DNA from 2 places in the Cupriavidus sp. FW305-27 genome. Region 2 is predicted to be linked to the other one. Evidence: riboswitches for the same ligand, from Rfam matches in the RefSeq annotation. Region 2 holds a riboswitch; the other holds the start of a gene.
The links. Region 2 has a riboswitch for glycine ahead of gcvT (glycine cleavage system aminomethyltransferase GcvT). Riboswitches for the same ligand answer to the same signal wherever they lie in the genome.
Positions count from the first base shown of each region.

Region 1 (8,534 bases), on a different contig from region 2:
GCGGGACTGGGTGGGCAAGGTAAAGGGGCGAACCGGAATAATAATGTTCGATGGCTATTGGACGCGTGACGGAGAGGTGGCAGGGAATGCTAGCGGAGGCCATATCGATTTATGGAATGGAGAAAGGCTCACAGGCTTTGGTACTGGTCTAAGAGTAAGTTTGAATATTGTGGTTCCGGGTATTTGGTCAGATTTTCGCAACTCGAAAACAATTCTTTTCTTCCCCGTAAAATGAAGATACTGAGAGCAGTCATCGGCGCTATGACTGGTGCTGTCCTGGCTACGCTTGCTGCTTGGGGCGGGTTATATCTCTTCGGCGTTGTAGTTTTGCGCGGGACAGGAAGTTTGTTCGACACGAATCAGCATGCAGCGAATCTGTTCTTTGTTGGCTGGTTCGTGTCTATGGTCGCAGCCTCATTAATTGGTGGATGGCTTGGGTATTCATCCGGGCGAAAATAGGGCACACATCCACTATTTTTCAAGCGTATACATGCGCCGCGCCATGATTCCATCATGGCGCGGCGCTGTTCGAGCACGGTGGCCCTATCTTACAAATGGGAGAGGGGAGAAAACACCCGCGAACTCAAGCCTTGGCCAATGCCATCGGCGCACCCGCCGCGACTGCCACCCTCGCGCCGAGATGCTGGTCGACAACCCCTGCCACCATATCCGCCGTCACCGCCGACAAAGTCCACCCCAGGTGCCCATGCCCGGTGTTGTAGAAGATGCATGCCGCACGCCCGCGCCCCACGCGCGGCAGCATATCCGGCATCATCGGCCGCAGCCCGGCCCAAGGCACCACGCTGCGCGTGCTGACGCCGGGGAAGCACTGCTGCACCCATTCCACCAGCGGGCGGATGCGGTCGGCGCGGATATCGCGGTTGTAGCCGTTGAACTCGGCGGTGCCGGCCACGCGGAAGCGGTCGTCGCCCAGGCGGCTGGTGACCAGCTTGGTTTCGTCGTCGAGCAGGCTGACCACCGGTGCGGCGGCGCGGCTGGCCTCATCGGTCAGGTTGACCGTGATTGAATAGCCCTTGACCGGATAGATGTTGACGCGGTCGCCCAGCCCCGCGGCCAGTGCGCGGCTGGCGGTGCCGGCGCAGATCACGGCGCCGTCGAAGGTGGAGGTGGCCGTGTCGGCGCCGTCCTGCACGGTCACGGTGGCGCGCCTGCCGTCGGTCTTCACCGCCCGCACGTCCTGGCCGTACAGGCAGCGCACGCCCAGCCGATCGATGGCTGCGGCCAGGCCGCTGGTGAACTTGTGGATGTCGCCGGTGGAATCGCTCTCGGTGAAGTAGCCGCCGTAGTACGAGCCGGCCAGCGTCGGCTCGATCGCGCGCATCTCCTCGGGCGTCACGGCGCGCCGTTCCAGCCCGCCCTGCGCCAGCAGTGCCGAGACCCGGCCGGCATGCTCGAAGCCGGTCTTGTCGCGGTAGATATGGAGGATGCCTTCCTTCTTCAGGTCGAAATCGATGCCTTCCTGCGCCGCCCAGGCGAACAGGTGCTCACGCGCCGCGATGGCCAGGCGCGCGGTCTCGATGGTGTTGCGGCGGTAGTGGGGGATCGCGGCGATGAACTCGGCGAACCAGGACAGCTTGTGCCAGCTGGGCCGGGGATTGACCAACAACGGGGCGTCGTTGCGCAGCATCCATTTCATGCCCTTGACGAGGGTCGACCAGTGGGTCCAGACCTCGGCGTTGGAGGCCGACAACTGGCCGCCGTTGGCGAACGAGGTCTCCATGGCGGCATAGCGGTGCCGTTCGAACAGCGTGACGGAGAATCCGCGCCGGGCCAGCGCGTAGGCCGTGGTGACACCCGTGATGCCACCGCCGATGACAGCGATTGATTTCATGATCTGCAGGTTCCAGGAACGTCGATGGTGGGAGCCCGGACGCAATATGCGTGGCGGACGCCCCCTCTGTTCTGGACCTGAGAGATTCACGCCACCCGGCCGCGAGGGCGGGGCGCGCTTGCTCCTTCGGTATGCCGGCGGACGATAGCGTCCGGCATTCTTCAGAGTGCACTGACTGGTGATGCCGGTCCTTTTGCCTGAGAGTTTCCGGGGCGGTTGCTCCTTCGGCGCTGTCCGCGGCGGGCACCGCGACAGTCTCTCCCTGCATCACATTGGCTTGACGCCAATCCGGGCAATGTAGTGACAAGGCTCGACGTTGGATATGCGGGTTAACGCTTAGGCAGCCTGCCGCCCGCGTCGCTATGTCGCATCGGCCTGCGCCCCCGTGCCCCATAAAATGTCAGCGCTCGCTCTCGGGGAGAGGCGCCGTATGCTGCGCTCAGGTGGAGTGAGTCGAAAAAGACGACAACAAGGTTTTCCAGTGAAGAAGAATCGCATTGCACTGGCCGTTTCGGCGGTGCTGATGGGCCCCGCCGTCGCCGCCGCCCAGGTGGTGGACGCGCCCGAGCCGCTGCAGGAGGTGGTGGTCTCGGCCAAGTCGGAGCGCGCCGAGACGCCGGCCATACCGCCCAACACGCCCTCGCCGGCCTACGGCATCAGCCGCCGCCGCATGGCCGACTTCAATGTGGTGAACACGGAAGACGCCCTCAAGTACGCGCCCAACCTCGCCGTACGCAAGCGCTTCATCGGCGATATGAATTCGATCATCTCGGTGCGCAGCACCAGTTCGCGCCAGTCGGCGCGGGGGCTGGTCTATGCGGACGGCCTGCTGCTGTCCAACCTGCTGGGATCGGACTTCAGCTTCCCGCCGCGCTGGTCGCTGGTCAACAGCGCCGAGATCGAGCGCATGGATGTGCTGTACGGCCCGTATTCGGCGCTGTATCCCGGCAACTCGCTGGGCGCGACGGTGCTGATCACCACGCGCACGCCGGAGAAGTTCGAGGGCGATGCCAGCGTGCAGCTGTTCACGCAGCGCTTCAGCCTGTATGGCACGCACGACAACTTCAACGGGGTCCACGCCAACGCCTATGTGGGCGACCGCGTCGGCCCGTTCTCGTGGCTGGTCAGCGTGGACCGGCAGGACAGCAAGAGCCAGCCGCTGAGTTTCTATACCGCGGCGCGTTCCACGGCCCGTGCCACTTCCGCCGACAAGCCGGTCACCGGCGCGCACTTCGACCAGGACCAGACCGGCCGCGAGCGCGTGGTGATGGGCGTGAACAGCGAGGGCGTCACGCATACCGTGCAGGACCAGCTCAAGCTCAAGCTCGGCTACGACATCACCAATACCCTGCAGGCGCAGTTCACCGCGGCCTACTGGCAGCAGGACCGCTCCAGTGCCACCGGCAGCTACCTGCGCGATGCCGATGGCAATGTTGTGTCGAGCGGTCCCGTGAATATCGGCGGTTATCGCTATGTGATTCCCGCCAACGCCTTCGCCCCGAGCAATGGCGAGGACGCGCGCTGGCTCTATGGCCTGTCGCTGCGTACGCGCAATGAGACCGGCTGGAATTTCTCGGGCGTGGCGTCGCTGTTCGATGTCAGCAAGGACATCAGCCGCAGCGCCAACACCGTCGGCAGCGGGCCGGGCACGGTGACCTATGGCGACGGCACCGGCTGGCGCACGCTCGACCTGAAGGCCGACTACCGGCCGCGGCAGCTGCAGGGCGGGCACTGGGTCACGTTCGGCTACCACTATGACAATTACCGGCTGAGCAACACCACCTACAACACCTCGGACTGGCAGGCGGCCACCATCAGCGCCTTCAACAACGCCTTTGCCGGCAAGACCGAGACCCAGGCGCTGTATGCGCAAGACGCCTGGTACTTTGCCGAGGACTGGAAGCTGATCCCCGGCGTGCGCTACGAACACTGGCGCGCCTATGACGGCAGCCGCAGCCAGCCCGGCGTGGATATCGGCTACCCGGTGCGCAGCGAATCCAACTGGTCGCCCAAGCTGGCGCTGGAGAAGGCATTCGGGCAGGACTGGCTGGGCCGGTTGTCGCTGGGCCAGGCCTATCGCTATCCGACTGTCAGCGAGCTGTTCCAGGGCCGCATCACCGGGACCGCGTTGATCAACAACGATCCCAACCTGCAGCCCGAGCGGTCGTTCTCGAAGGACCTGACCTTCGAGCGCACGCTGGATTCGTCGTACTTCCGGGTCTCGGTGTATGAGGACGATATCCGCGATGCCCTGGTCAGCCAGACCAACACCACGGTATTCCCGACTGTCACCAGCTTTCAGAACGTCGACCGCGTGCGCACCCGCGGCATCGAGCTGGCCTATGACGCGCGCGATGTGTTCGTCAGCGGCTTCGACCTGTCGGCCAGCGGGGCCTACAACCATTCGAAGACGCTTGAGAACGCCAACAACCCGGCCTCGGTGGGCAAGTACTTCTACCGCATCCCCAAGTGGCGGGCCAACCTGATGGGCACCTATCGCATCACGCCGGCCTGGGCCGGCACGCTGGCCATGACCTATTCGGGGCGGCAGTACAATACGCTCGACAATTCCGACGTCAACCCCGACACCTTCGGCGGCACCAGCAGCTTCCTGACCTTTGACGTCAAGCTGACGTACCGGCCCGCGAAGAACGTGCGCCTCGGGCTTGGCATCGACAACCTCACCGACCAGCGCTACTACGTCTATCACCCGTATCCGGGCCGGACGTTCTACGCCGAGGCGAAACTCTCCTTCTGAGCACGTGAACAGGCTGACCACAACCATGCAAGGCGTTCGCCCCGGTTTCCGCTTGATCGTTGCCGGGCTGATGATGGCCGGTGCCGCGCTGGCCGCGACCGCGCAAACGCACGGCGATCACAGCGGCCACGGCGCGCAGGCCAAGGCCGCGAAGATGAGCGAGCTGGGCACCGGCGCCGCGTTCGATCGAAACGGCAAGCTATGGGTCGCCTACAAGGACGGCCCTTACGTCGCGGTACGTGCATCGACCGATTACGGCCGCAGCTTCGGGCCGGCGCAGCATGTCAACAGCGTGCCGGAGCAGGCCGCCGCCGATCACGAAAGCCGGCCCAAGGTCGCCACCGGGCGCGACGGCGAGATCTTCGTCACCTGGACCCAGCCGCTGCCCAAGCCGTGGACCGGCTTTATCCGCTTTGCGCGTTCCACCGATGGCGGCAAGTCCTTCGCCGAACCGCTGACGGTGCATGCCAACCGCGACCAGATCGCCCACCGCTTCGACGCCATCGCGGTGGACAATGCCGGGCGCGTCTTCGTCAGCTGGATCGACAAGCGCGACGTGGTTGCCGCCGAGGCGCGCAAGCAGCCGTACGCCGGCGCCGCGGTCTACTACGCGGTCTCGGCCGATCACGGCAAGACCTTCCAGGGCGACTACAAGGTCGCCGACCAGTCGTGCGAATGCTGCCGCATCGCGCTGTCGCCCACGCCCGACGGCAAGATGCTGGCGCTGTGGCGCCATGTATTCCCGCCCAACGCGCGCGACCACGCGCTGGCGCTGCTGGGCACCGACGGCAAGGCCACGCCGGTGCAGCGCGCCACCTTCGACGACTGGCGCATCGATGCCTGTCCGCACCACGGCCCCGGCGCTTCGGTGGCGCCCGATGGCACGGTGCACATGATCTGGTTCAACGTGCGCGAAGGCAAGCCCACGGTCTCGGTGGGGCGCTGGAAGGACGGCAAGCTGCAGGCACAGCGCCCGCTGGATGATCCGCGTGCGCAGCATGCCGACATCGTCGCGCTGAACGACAACGAGATCGCGGTGGCCTGGAAATCGTTCGACGGCCGGCAGACACGGCTGTCCGCCATGCTGTCGCACGATGGCGGCAAGACCTGGCAGACGCGCAAGCTGGCCGGCACGGAGCGCGACTCGGACCAGCCGCACCTGCTGCAGCACGCCGGCCGCGCCTACGTGCTGTGGCGTACCGATGCCGAGGGCTTCCAGGTGTTCCCGCTGGGCAAGGAGGGCGCATGATGCCATCCCGCCGCAAGCTGCTCGCCGCTGCAGTCCTGACCCTGGCGATGACTGCCGCCAATGCCGGCAGTCAACCGGCCGAGCGCGTTGCCGTGTTCGCATCGGCCAGCGCCGCCCAGCTCGCAGCCAGCCAGCAGGGCAAGCCCTTTGTGCTGGTGGTGTGGTCGCTCGACTGCGTCTATTGCAAGCGCAACTTCGACACCATCGGCAAGCTGCGCGCGCAGCATCCAAACCTGCGCGTCGTCACGCTGGCGACGGACAACCCCGACGCGCTGCCACAGGTGCAGCAACTGCTCCAGCGCGTCAGGCTCACGCGCAACGCGTGGGTGTTCGGGCACGAGCCGCAGGAGCGGCTGCGCTATGCGGTCGATCCGGACTGGATGGGCGAGATGCCGCGCACCTACTTCTATCGCGCCGATGGCCAGCGGCAGGGCGTGTCCGGCGTGATCAGCGACGCCGACTGGGACAAGCACCTGCGCTGGGCTGGCATCGCCGGCTAAGGCTGTGCCGGGAGCGGCTGTCCGCTCAATCCGGCTTGATCCCGGCGCGCGCAATGATGGGCTTCCAGCGCTGCTGTTCCTGCGCGATAAAGCGCGAGAACTCGGCCGGCGTGCCGCCCACGACAATCGCCGCATCCGCGCTCAGGCGCTCGACCGAGGTCGGGCTTTTCACGGCTTTTGCGGTGACGTCCGCCAGCTTGTCGGCGGCCGCCTGCGGCAGCGATGCCGGCGCCAGCAGTCCGTACCACTGCGTCATTTCGAAGCCGGGATAGCCCTGTTCCGCGACCGTAGGCACGTCAGGCAGCTGGGCAATGCGCTGGGTCGTGCCGGTGGCGATGCAGCGCACCTTGCCGGCCTTGATGAACTGGATGATCGCCGGCGCGCCGACCGCGGCCGCATCCAGCCGTCCGGACAACAGGTCAGTGATCTGCGGGCCGCTGCCGCGATACGGCACATGGGTGATGAAGGTGCCGCTCGCGGCTTTCAGGTATTCAAAGGCCAGGTGGCCGGCGCTGCCGTTGCCGGCCGAACCGTAGTTCAGCTTGCCAGGCTTGCTCTTGGCCAGCGCCACGAACTCCTTCAGGTTCTTCGCGGGCACGTCGGGGTGGACCACGTACAGGCTCGGCACCTTGGACAGCAGCGAGATCGCGCGGAAGTCCTTGACGGGGTCGTAGGGCAGCTTCGGGAAGATAAACGGATTGACCGCCAGCGTGCCGATATGGCCGAGGATCAGCGTGTGGTTGTCATCGGCGCGCGCGACTTCGGCCATGGCGATATTGCCGGCCGCGCCGGGCTTGTTCTCGACGAAGACTGACACGCCTAGCAGCTTGGTCAGCTCCGCCGCGGTGGAGCGCGCCACGATCTCCGAGCTGCCGCCCGGCGCGAACGGCACCACCAGCCGGATCGGCTTGGCCGGCCAGGCCTGTGCGCGGGCCAGTGTTGGTGCCAGCGCGCACGCGCCCAGCGCGGCGGTGGTCTTGAGCAGATGGCGGCGAAGGGGATTTATCGGGGTCATGTATTTCTCCTCAAAGTTCTGTAGCTGGGCCGTGGTGGGGCAGAGTCGGTGCCAATTGGTGCTATTCGGGCTTGATGTTGCCGTCCCGGATGACCTTGGCCCATAGCCGGGCCTGCCCGTCGATGAATTGCCGTGCCTGTGCTGGCGGCGCAGCCACGACCTCGCCGCCCAGCTCGGCCACGCGTTGCCGGATCTCGGGGCTGGTCATGACTTTCCGCAGGGCGTCGGCGAGCTTCGCTGCGATCGGGTCCGGCGTTGCGGCGGGCAGGAAGGCCGCGTTCCATTCATAGACCTCGTAGCTCGCCACGCCGGCTTCCTGCATGGTGGGCACGGACGGCAATGCCTGGGTGCGGGCATGGCTGGTCACCGCCAGCGGCTTCAGCTTGCCGGCCTTGATGTGCTGCAGGCTCGAAGCGACGTTGGCAAAGAACAGCGGCACCTGGCCGGCGATGACATCGGTCATGGCGGGGCCGCCGCCCTTGTAGGGCACATGCAGTAGATCGACCCCCGCGCGCTGCTCGAACAGCACGCCGGCCAGATGCTGCGCCGAGCCATTGCCCGAGGACGCAAAGGCGACCGAGCCTGGCTTTTGCCTGGCCATGGCCAGGACGTCGCTGACCTTGCTGGCGGGGAAGCCCGCCGTGGCCACCAGCACGTTGGGATAGCGCGCCAGCACGCCGACCGGCCGGAAGGCCTTGTCCGGATCGTAGGGCAGGCGCGGATAGAGGCTGGGATTCACCGCATAAGAGGAGGCATCGACCATCATCGTGTAGCCGTCCGGTGCCGCCTTGGCGACATAGGCGGCACCGATCTGCCCGCCGGCACCCGGGCGGTTCTCGACGACGACGGTCTGGCCCAGCTCGCGCCCGAGGCCCGGCGCGATCAGCCGTGCCATCAGGTCCGCGCCGCCGCCCGGCGGATATGTCACCACGATCGTGATGGGCCGTGCCGGCCAGGCCGCGGCGGTGTCGGCGGCCTGCGCCAGCGTGGTGGTGGCGATCATGGCAGCGACCGTGGCGGCGATCGCGTGGCGTGCGTGCATGGGTCTGTCTCCTCGGGTGCGGTCCGTCAGCGGACGTCCGCGGTATAGCGAAAGGCAAAGGCGTCGCCCCGCGTCAGCCGGTATTCGATGCAGTTGCCGCCCAGGTCGAAGGCATGCC
Region 1 is NZ_JBYTAG010000046.1:54,189-62,722, reverse strand. It holds partial or broken gene AC3WRI_RS21565 (T6SS effector amidase Tae4 family protein) at 1-235, shown strand; gene AC3WRI_RS21560 (D-amino acid dehydrogenase) at 584-1,852, opposite strand; glycine riboswitch at 1,909-2,027, opposite strand; glycine riboswitch at 2,028-2,126, opposite strand; gene AC3WRI_RS21555 (TonB-dependent receptor) at 2,283-4,610, shown strand; gene AC3WRI_RS21550 (sialidase family protein) at 4,636-5,859, shown strand; gene AC3WRI_RS21545 (TlpA family protein disulfide reductase) at 5,856-6,359, shown strand; gene AC3WRI_RS21540 (Bug family tripartite tricarboxylate transporter substrate binding protein) at 6,385-7,374, opposite strand; gene AC3WRI_RS21535 (tripartite tricarboxylate transporter substrate binding protein) at 7,436-8,416, opposite strand; gene AC3WRI_RS21530 (GntR family transcriptional regulator) at 8,443-8,534, opposite strand, start outside.
Region 1: linked by a shared signal. The riboswitch ahead of AC3WRI_RS21560 (D-amino acid dehydrogenase) and the one ahead of gcvT (glycine cleavage system aminomethyltransferase GcvT) in region 2 are both predicted to bind glycine.

Region 2 (8,534 bases):
GGGTAGGTGATCATGATCGCCGCCAGGTTCTTGCTGTGCTGCTCGGCCTTCTTCGCCAGGTCTTGCAGGTCGACGTTGCCGTCCTCATCGCAGGCTACGACCACCACCTTCATGCCGGCCATCTGCGCCGACGCCGGATTGGTGCCGTGTGCGGACGACGGAATCAGGCAGATGTCGCGATGGCTCTCGCCGCGGCTGGCGTGGTAGGCGTGGATGATCAGCAGGCCCGCGTACTCGCCCTGCGAGCCGGCGTTGGGTTGCAGGCTCACCGCGGCGTAGCCGGTGGCGGCGCACAGCATGGCCTCGAGCTGGTCGATCATCTCGCGGTAGCCCACGGTCTGGTCCAGCGGCGCGAACGGGTGGATCTGGCTGAATTCGGGCCAGGTCACCGGGATCATCTCGCTGGTGGCGTTCAGCTTCATCGTGCACGAGCCCAGCGGGATCATGGTGCGGTCCAGCGCCAGGTCCTTGTCGGCCAGCATGCGCAGGTAGCGCAGCATCTCGTGTTCGGCGTGGTGCGTGTTGAACACCGGGTGGGTCAGGTATTCGCTGGTGCGTGCCAGTTCGGGGGGGAAGCCGTCCTGCGCGACGGCCTCGAGCTTGTCGAAGTCCACGTCCGCGGGCAACGGCTTGCCTTGCATGAATACTTCCCACAGCGCGACCACGTCGGCACGGGTAGCGGTCTCGTCCAGCGAGATGCCGACGCGCGTGGCGCTGATATGGCGCAGGTTGATGCCGCGCGCGGTGGCCGCGGCATGGATGGCATCGGTGTTGAAGCCGGTTTCCAGCGTCAGCGTATCGAAGAAGCTGGCGTTGGTGCGCGCGAAGCCGAGCTTTTCCAGGCCGGCGGCCAGCGTCGCGGTCAGGCGATGCACACGCTGCGCGATGCGCTTCAGGCCCTGCGGACCGTGGTAGACGGCATACATCGAGGCCATTACGGCCAGCAGCACCTGCGCAGTACAGATGTTCGAGGTGGCCTTCTCGCGGCGGATATGCTGCTCGCGCGTCTGCAGGGCCAGGCGATAGGCCTTGTTGCCCTGCGCATCGATGGTCACGCCCACCAGGCGGCCCGGCATCGAGCGCTTGAAGGCGTCCTTCACCGCCATATAGCCGGCGTGCGGGCCGCCGAAGCCCAGCGGCACGCCGAAGCGCTGCGAGTTGCCCACGGCCACGTCGGCGCCCCATTCGCCAGGCGCGGCGATCAGCGTCAGCGCCAGCAGGTCGGCGGCAGCCACCACCAGGCCGCCGGCGGCGTGCACGGCGTCGGCGATGGCGCGGTAGTCGTTGACGTCGCCGTTTACGCCCGGGTACTGCAGCAGCACGCCGAAGGCGTTGGCCGCGGCGGCATCGGCGGCGGGGCCGACCTTGACCTCGATGCCCATCGGCAGCGCGCGCGTGCGTACCACTTCCAGCGTCTGCGGCAGCACGTCGTCGGCCACGTAGAAGGTGTTCGAATCGTGCTTGTTCACGCGCTGCAGCAGCGTCATGGCTTCGGCCGCGGCAGTGCCTTCATCCAGCATCGACGCATTGGCGATATCCAGCCCGGTCAGGTCGGTGACCATCTGCTGGAAGTTCAGCATTGCTTCCAGGCGGCCTTGCGAGATTTCCGGCTGGTAGGGCGTGTAGGCGGTGTACCAGGCCGGGTTCTCGAAGATATTGCGCAGGATGACGCCGGGCGTGACGGTGTTGTAGTAGCCCTGGCCGATAAAGCTCTTCAGCACCCTGTTCTTGCCTGCCAGCCCGCGCAGCCTTGCCAGCGCGGCTTCCTCGCTCAGCGGCTCGGTGAACTCGCCCATCGGCATGCCGTCGCGGCGGCGGATGGCGGCGGGGATGACGGCGTCGATCAGCGCGGCGCGGCTGTCATAGCCGAGCACCTTCAGCATGTGCTGCTGTTCGGAGGTATCGGGGCCGATATGGCGGGCGGCGAAGGCGTCGCGCGCCTCCAGTTCGGCCAGCGTGGGTCGGTTCACTTGGGCGGCATTCATGGGAAGCGGGGCGTTCATTGGCAAGAACCTCGTGGGGTGCGCGCCGGCCGGTGGTCAGCCGGGACGGCGCGCGTCAGTCTGCAGTGGCCGGTCCAACCATGGACCGGCGCGGCCGGCGTCAGGCGCCGACGCTGGCCTTGTAGGCGTCGGCCGACATCAGGCCGTTGACGTCGTCGCCGTTGGCCGGCTTGAGCTTGAACAGCCACGCGTCGAAGGCGTCGGCGTTGACGCTCTCCGGGGCAGCCGTGGCGGCCTCGTTGACGGCGATCACTTCGCCGGCCACGGGGGCGTAGATGTCGGAAGCGGCCTTCACCGATTCCACCACTGCCAGCGCGTCGCCGGCACCGACCGACTTGCCCACTTCGGGCAGTTCCAGGAAGACGATGTCGCCCAGCGCGTCCTGCGCGTGGTCGGTGATACCGATGGTGAGCGTGCCGTCGGCTTCGACGCGTACCCACTCATGCGACTCGGTGTACTTGAGGTCAGCGGGGAAATTCATGAAGGTTCTCCGGATACAGATTTGTTTCTTGTTGGGTGATGCCTGCCCGGCAAGCGCCGGCAGGCGAGGGCGACCGTTGGGTGAGCGCTTAGCTCACGAGTGCCTTGCCATTACGCACAAACGGCAGTTTAACCACAGTCGCGTTGAGTTTGCGGTCGCGGATCTCCACCTGCACGGTATCGCCCACGGCGACATCCTTGGGCAGGCGGGCAAAGGCGATGGACTGCGACAGCGACGGGCTGAAGGTGCCGCTGGTGATTTCACCGTCACCGGCCGGCGTGATCACTTTCTGGTGGGCGCGCAGGACGCCGCCTTTGTCACGCAGGATCAGGCCGAGGAATTGCTGGCGCGAACCGGCTGCGGCCAGTGCCGCCTTGCCGGTGAAGTCACGCTCGCTCTGCAGGTCAACGGTCCAGGCCAGGCCCGCATCCAGCGGCGAGGTGTTGATATCCATGTCCTGGCCGTACAGGTTCATGCCGGCTTCCAGGCGCAGCGTGTCGCGCGCGCCCAGGCCCGCCGGGCGCACGCCGGCGGCGTTCAGCTTTTCCCAGACGGCGGCGACGTTCTCGGCCGGCACCACCAGTTCGAAGCCGTCTTCGCCGGTGTAGCCGGTGCGCGCCACCATGATCTCGCCGAGGGCCGGGTCCTGGACCACGGCGGCGTTGAAGGGCTTGAGCGTGTCCGACGGCTGGGTCGAGGGGAAAGTGCTCCACACTTTGGTGCGGGCGTTGGGCCCCTGCACGGCGACGATCGCCAGAGGCTGCACGCCTGCAGGCGCAACGTCCTCGCGGCGCGGCGTGATGGTCACATCGCTGCCGGTGGCGGCATTGCGCGCGCGGATCCATTCGATGTCGCCCAGCGCGGTGCTGGCGTTGACGACCAGGCGGAAGTGGTCCTCGGCAAAGAAGTAGACGATCAGGTCGTCGATCACGCCGCCTTTCTCATCCAGCATGCAGGAGTAGAGCGCCTTGCCCGGGGTCTGCAGCTTGTCGACATTGTTGGCCAGCAGGCCGCGCAGGAAGCTGCGGGTATTGGCGCCAGCGAGGTCGACCACGCACATGTGCGACACGTCGAACATGCCGGCGTCGGTGCGCACAGCATTGTGTTCTTCGATCTGGGAGCCGTAGTTGACCGGCATGTCCCAGCCGCCGAAATCAACCATGCGGGCGCCGAGGGCGCGGTGGATGGCGTTGAGGGGCGTGGCCTGGAGCGTCATGGAATCCTCTGGGGCAGTCTCGGTTGGCGAAAACAAAAAAGGGCCATCCGCCGCAACGCTCGCCGCGCCTGAATGTGGCGTGGCAATCCGCTGCGGCGGATGACCCCTCTGTCCTCGATACCTGAGAGATTACAAGGCGGATCCTGCCGGACCCCGTCCTCGTGCGCCCCTTCGGTGGGCACGCTCGCCACGAATGGCGGGTGCCGCTCTCCAGAGTTCGGCATGCATCGTGTGCATATTGCATGCCGATCCGATCGGTCCGTGGTGCCTGAGAGTTTTCGGGTGATACCCCTTCGGCGGCGCAGGCGATGCGCGCTCTCCCGGTCGGATGCGCGCAATGTACGGGAGGCCCCGGCCTTTGTCAAACGGGCCAGGGGAGCCTGCCGTACCTGTCGCTGCGGTGGTCTGGCTTACTTCTTCTTGTCGTCGGTGACAACGTTACCGATCACGCCGCCCACGGCCGCGCCACCCAGCGTACCCAGCGCGCTACCGTCGGTGAGGATGGCGCCGCCCACGGCGCCCGCGCCCGCGCCAATGGCGGTATTACGCTGCTTCGGGGTCATATCCGCGCAACCGGCAAAGGCCGCGACGGTCACGCCGATCAGGGTCACCTTGGTCAAAGTCTGCAGGGTTTTCATTATTGGCTCCGATGTGATGATTCAAGCATGTCAACCCCGCCGCGCAGGCCAGGGGGACATACTAGTTAGAGCGTTTGGTTGCGCGATTGGCTCCGGCCTTTACGAAGTGTTACGCCGGTGACACAACCGGCCGTGTCAACGCGGCTTGCGCTGACTGACCTGCCGCGGCCAGCGTGTTAACATCGGCAGCTTTGCCGCCGTGCCCGTTTCTTGGGTGCTGGCGTGTCCCGCCTGGCCTTCCGCTGTTCCTGCCGATTTCCCTGCCTCCAACCGCATCCCACGCATGACCCATGGCCTGAACTCCGCCCAATCCGAAGCCGTCCGCTACCTGGACGGCCCTTGCCTGGTGCTGGCCGGGGCGGGCTCCGGCAAGACCCGGGTGATCACGCAGAAGATCGCGCATCTGATCGAGGACAAGGGCTTCGAGCCGCGCCATATCGCCGCCGTCACCTTTACCAACAAGGCCGCCAAGGAGATGCAGGAGCGCATCGGCAAGCTGATGGAGGGCAAGACTACGCGCGAGGGCAAGCGCATTCCGCTCAAACAGCTGACGGTCTGTACCTTCCACTCGCTCGGGGTGCAGATCCTGCGCATGGAGGCCGAGCACGTGGGCCTGAAGCCGCAGTTTTCGATCATGGATTCGGACGACTGCTTCGGCCTGATCCAGGAGCAGCTCGGCACCACCGACAAGAAGCTGATCCGCGGCGTGCAGGGCACGATCTCGCTGTGGAAGAACGGCATGGTCGATCCGGAGGCAGCGATCGCGCAGGCCGCCAATGCCGACGAGCACCAGGCCGCGCTGGTCTACCGCAACTACGTGGCCACGCTGCATGCCTACCAGGCGGTGGATTTCGACGACCTGATCCGCCTGCCGGCCGAACTGTTCGCGCGCAATGAAGCGGTGCAGCTCAAGTGGCAGAACCGCCTGCGCTACTTCCTGGTCGACGAATACCAGGACACCAACGCCTGCCAGTACCAGTTGCTCAAGCTGCTGGCGGGCGGCTCGCACCTGCGCGCGCCGGCCTTTACCGCGGTGGGCGACGACGACCAGGCCATCTACGGCTGGCGCGGCGCCACGCTGGACAACCTGCGCGGGCTGCAGACCGATTTTCCGGACCTGAAGGTGATCAAGCTGGAGCAGAACTACCGCTCCACCGTGCGCATCCTGGAAGCGGCCAACGCGGTTATCGCCAACAATCCCAAGCTGTTCGACAAGAAGCTGTGGAGCGAGCACGGCATGGGCGACCCCATCGCCATCCACCCGATGAACGACGAGGAGCACGAGGCCGAGTCGGTGGTGTTCCGCCTGTCCGCGCACAAGTTCGAGCGCCGCGCGCAGTTCCGCGACTACGCCATCCTGTATCGCGGCAACCACCAGGCGCGGCTGTTTGAGCAGATCCTGCGGCGCGAGCGCATTCCCTATGTGCTTTCAGGCGGCCAGAGCTTCTTCGACAAGGCCGAGATCAAGGACATCTGCGCCTACCTGCGCCTGATTGCCAATCCCGACGACGATCCCGCCTTTATCCGCGCCATCACCACGCCGCGCCGCGGCGTGGGAAACACCACGCTGGAAGTGCTGGGCACCTTTGCCGGACAGGCCAAGGTGTCGCTGTTCGAGGCCGCGATGATGGGCGGTATCGAAGGCAAGCTGCAGCCGCGCCAGCTGGAGCCGCTGCGCGTGTTCTGCGAATCGATGGTACGGCTGGCCGACCGCGCGGCCAAGGATCCCGCCACCGTGGTGCTGGACGACCTGATGGAAGGGATCCACTACGAGGCCTACCTGTACGACAGCTTCGACGAACGGCAGGCGCAGTCGCGCTGGACCAACACGCTGGAATTCCTGGACTGGCTCAAGCGCAAGGGCACCAAGCCCGAAGGCGCCGAGGGCGAGGAAGCCACCGGTTTCGACAATGCCGACGGCTTCGGCAGCGAAGGCAAGAACCTGCTGGAGCTGACCCAGACCGTGGCGCTGATGAGCATGCTGGAAGGCCGCGAGGAAGATCCCGACGCGGTGCGGCTGTCCACGCTGCATGCGTCCAAGGGGCTGGAGTATCCGCACGTGTTCCTGGTCGGTGTGGAGGAGGGCATCCTGCCGCACTGCCGCGAAGACGAGGACATGAGCGACGAGAAGATCGAGGAAGAGCGGCGGCTGATGTATGTCGGCATCACCCGCGCCCAGCGCAGCCTGCATGTCAGCTGGTGCAAGAAGCGCAAGCGTGCGCGCGAAACCTACTCGTGCCAGCCTTCGCGCTTTATCGGCGAGATGAAGCTGGAGGAGGCGCCTGCGCCGGTGGATGAAACCCCGGCGATGAGCCCCAAGGACCGGCTCGGCGCGCTCAAGGCACTGCTGGGAACCGGCGGCAAGACGGCCCCGGGCTGAACGGGGCGCTACAGTCCCGATACAAAGGCATACCAGCTGACAAGACGCCGGGTGCAGGCATACCTGGTATGGCGGCTGTGCTGCTCGAGCCGTTCTACTGCGTCGAATCCTCGCGCAGCCGCGCCACCGGCGGGGTCGGCATGGGGTTGTCGATCGCGGCCGACATTGCCGCGCGCCATGGCGGCGAGCTGACCCTGAGCAACCGCCCCGAAGGCGGCCTGCCCGCGCGCCTGTCCCTACCGCGCGGCTGACGCCGCCAGCGTGACGTACTGCGAGCCGCGCTGCCCGTGCGTGAAGTCGAGCGGGAAATCGCCCACGTCCACGCGCCCCTGCAGTGCCCGCCGCATCTCGGCCGCGCCGCTGCCGCGCAGGCCGGCCAGCGCGCGCGCCAGCCATGCCGCGCCGATATAGCCGGCCAGCGTGGCCGGCGACGGCGGCTCATCCAGGTATTGCTTCATGCGCGCCACGTGTTCCTTCACCACCCGCAGCGTGGCCTGTTGCGGCCCGGGCGCGACCTGGGTCAGCACCATGCCGCCGTTGTAGCCAGCGCCCAGGATTTCGCGCGCGGCGGTGGCGCTGACCGACGACAGCCCGACCAGGAAACCGTACCAGCCCTGCACCGCCAGCGCGCGGCCCAGTCCGGCGTAGGCGAGGGTATCGCCCGCCACGATCACCGCGCCCGGGCGGGTGGCGGCGATGCGCCGGGCGGCGGCCTCGGGATTGGCGTCGAGCGGCACCGCGCGCGTCCCGGTCTGCGCCTCCAGCCGGGCCAGCGACGGGGCGGCGAAGTCCGGCGCCAGGGCCAGCGCGATGCTGGTCATGCCGTAGCTGCGCAGCTGGCGTACCGCCGCGTCCAGTTCGGCCTGGTAGTCGGCACGGGTGAACCAGACGTTGTCGGCCGTCAGCGCAAGGCCCGACAGCGGCGCCACGATCTGCACGCCGCGCCGGCCCAGCTCGGCCGATGCCGCCAGCGCCGGCAACAGCCGGTCGCCCGGGCCGAACAGCAGCTCGGCGCGGTCGGTATCGGCCAGCGACACCGCCTGCGCCAGCGCGCGGCGCGGGTCGGGATCGGCGTCGCGGACCACGTGCGCGATGCGCACCGGGCCGTTGCCGGCGTTGACGGCGTCGAACATGACCTTGGCCCCGGCCAGGTAGTCGCGCGCAAGGTCGGCTTGTGCGCCGCCGCGGTCGAGCAGGTGGCCGACCACGACCGTGCGGCGCGCCTGCGACAGTGCTGGCCAGGCGGGCAGGGCCAGGGCCGCGCCGGCGGCGGCAAGCAGGCGGCGCCGGTGCCGGGCCGGTGCTGCCAGGTGCCTGCGCAGCGGTGGGTACGGCGGAAACATCGGAGTCTGGTCGGGAGTTGGCATTGCAGGGGGGCAGGTGACGCGCGGGCCGGCGGTGGCGCGCAGCGTATCCGCCGCACATGACACCAATGTGACGCCTGCCGCCCCGCAGGTCCAATGCCCGCGCTTGACGGCGGTCAACGCGCCGGCGGCGGTGCGGCCCTACGATGGGCCGTCATACACCCATACCCCCGCGCCCCCATGATCCCGTCTGCCATAACTTCCCCTGCGCCCGACCGCCGCGCGCTGTCCGACTTCCGTGCGCTGGCCGGCCGCATCGACGGCAACGGCCCGCGCTATACCTCGTACCCGACGGCCGACCGCTTCCGCAACGGCCCCGACCTGTCGCTGTACCACGACGCACTGGCCGCCTGCCGCGCCGACGCGCCGGCGCCGCTGTCGCTGTACCTGCATATCCCGTTCTGCGAGAACATCTGCTACTACTGCGGCTGCAACAAGATCATCACGCGCGA
Region 2 is NZ_JBYTAG010000030.1:53,041-61,574, reverse strand. It holds gene gcvP (aminomethyl-transferring glycine dehydrogenase) at 1-2,003, opposite strand, end outside; gene gcvH (glycine cleavage system protein GcvH) at 2,104-2,484, opposite strand; gene gcvT (glycine cleavage system aminomethyltransferase GcvT) at 2,573-3,700, opposite strand; glycine riboswitch at 3,799-3,924, opposite strand; glycine riboswitch at 3,946-4,033, opposite strand; gene AC3WRI_RS16305 (YMGG-like glycine zipper-containing protein) at 4,111-4,338, opposite strand; gene AC3WRI_RS16300 (UvrD-helicase domain-containing protein) at 4,622-6,718, shown strand; partial or broken gene AC3WRI_RS16295 (ATP-binding protein) at 6,775-6,969, shown strand; gene AC3WRI_RS16290 (ABC transporter substrate-binding protein) at 6,955-8,085, opposite strand; gene hemN (oxygen-independent coproporphyrinogen III oxidase) at 8,263-8,534, shown strand, end outside.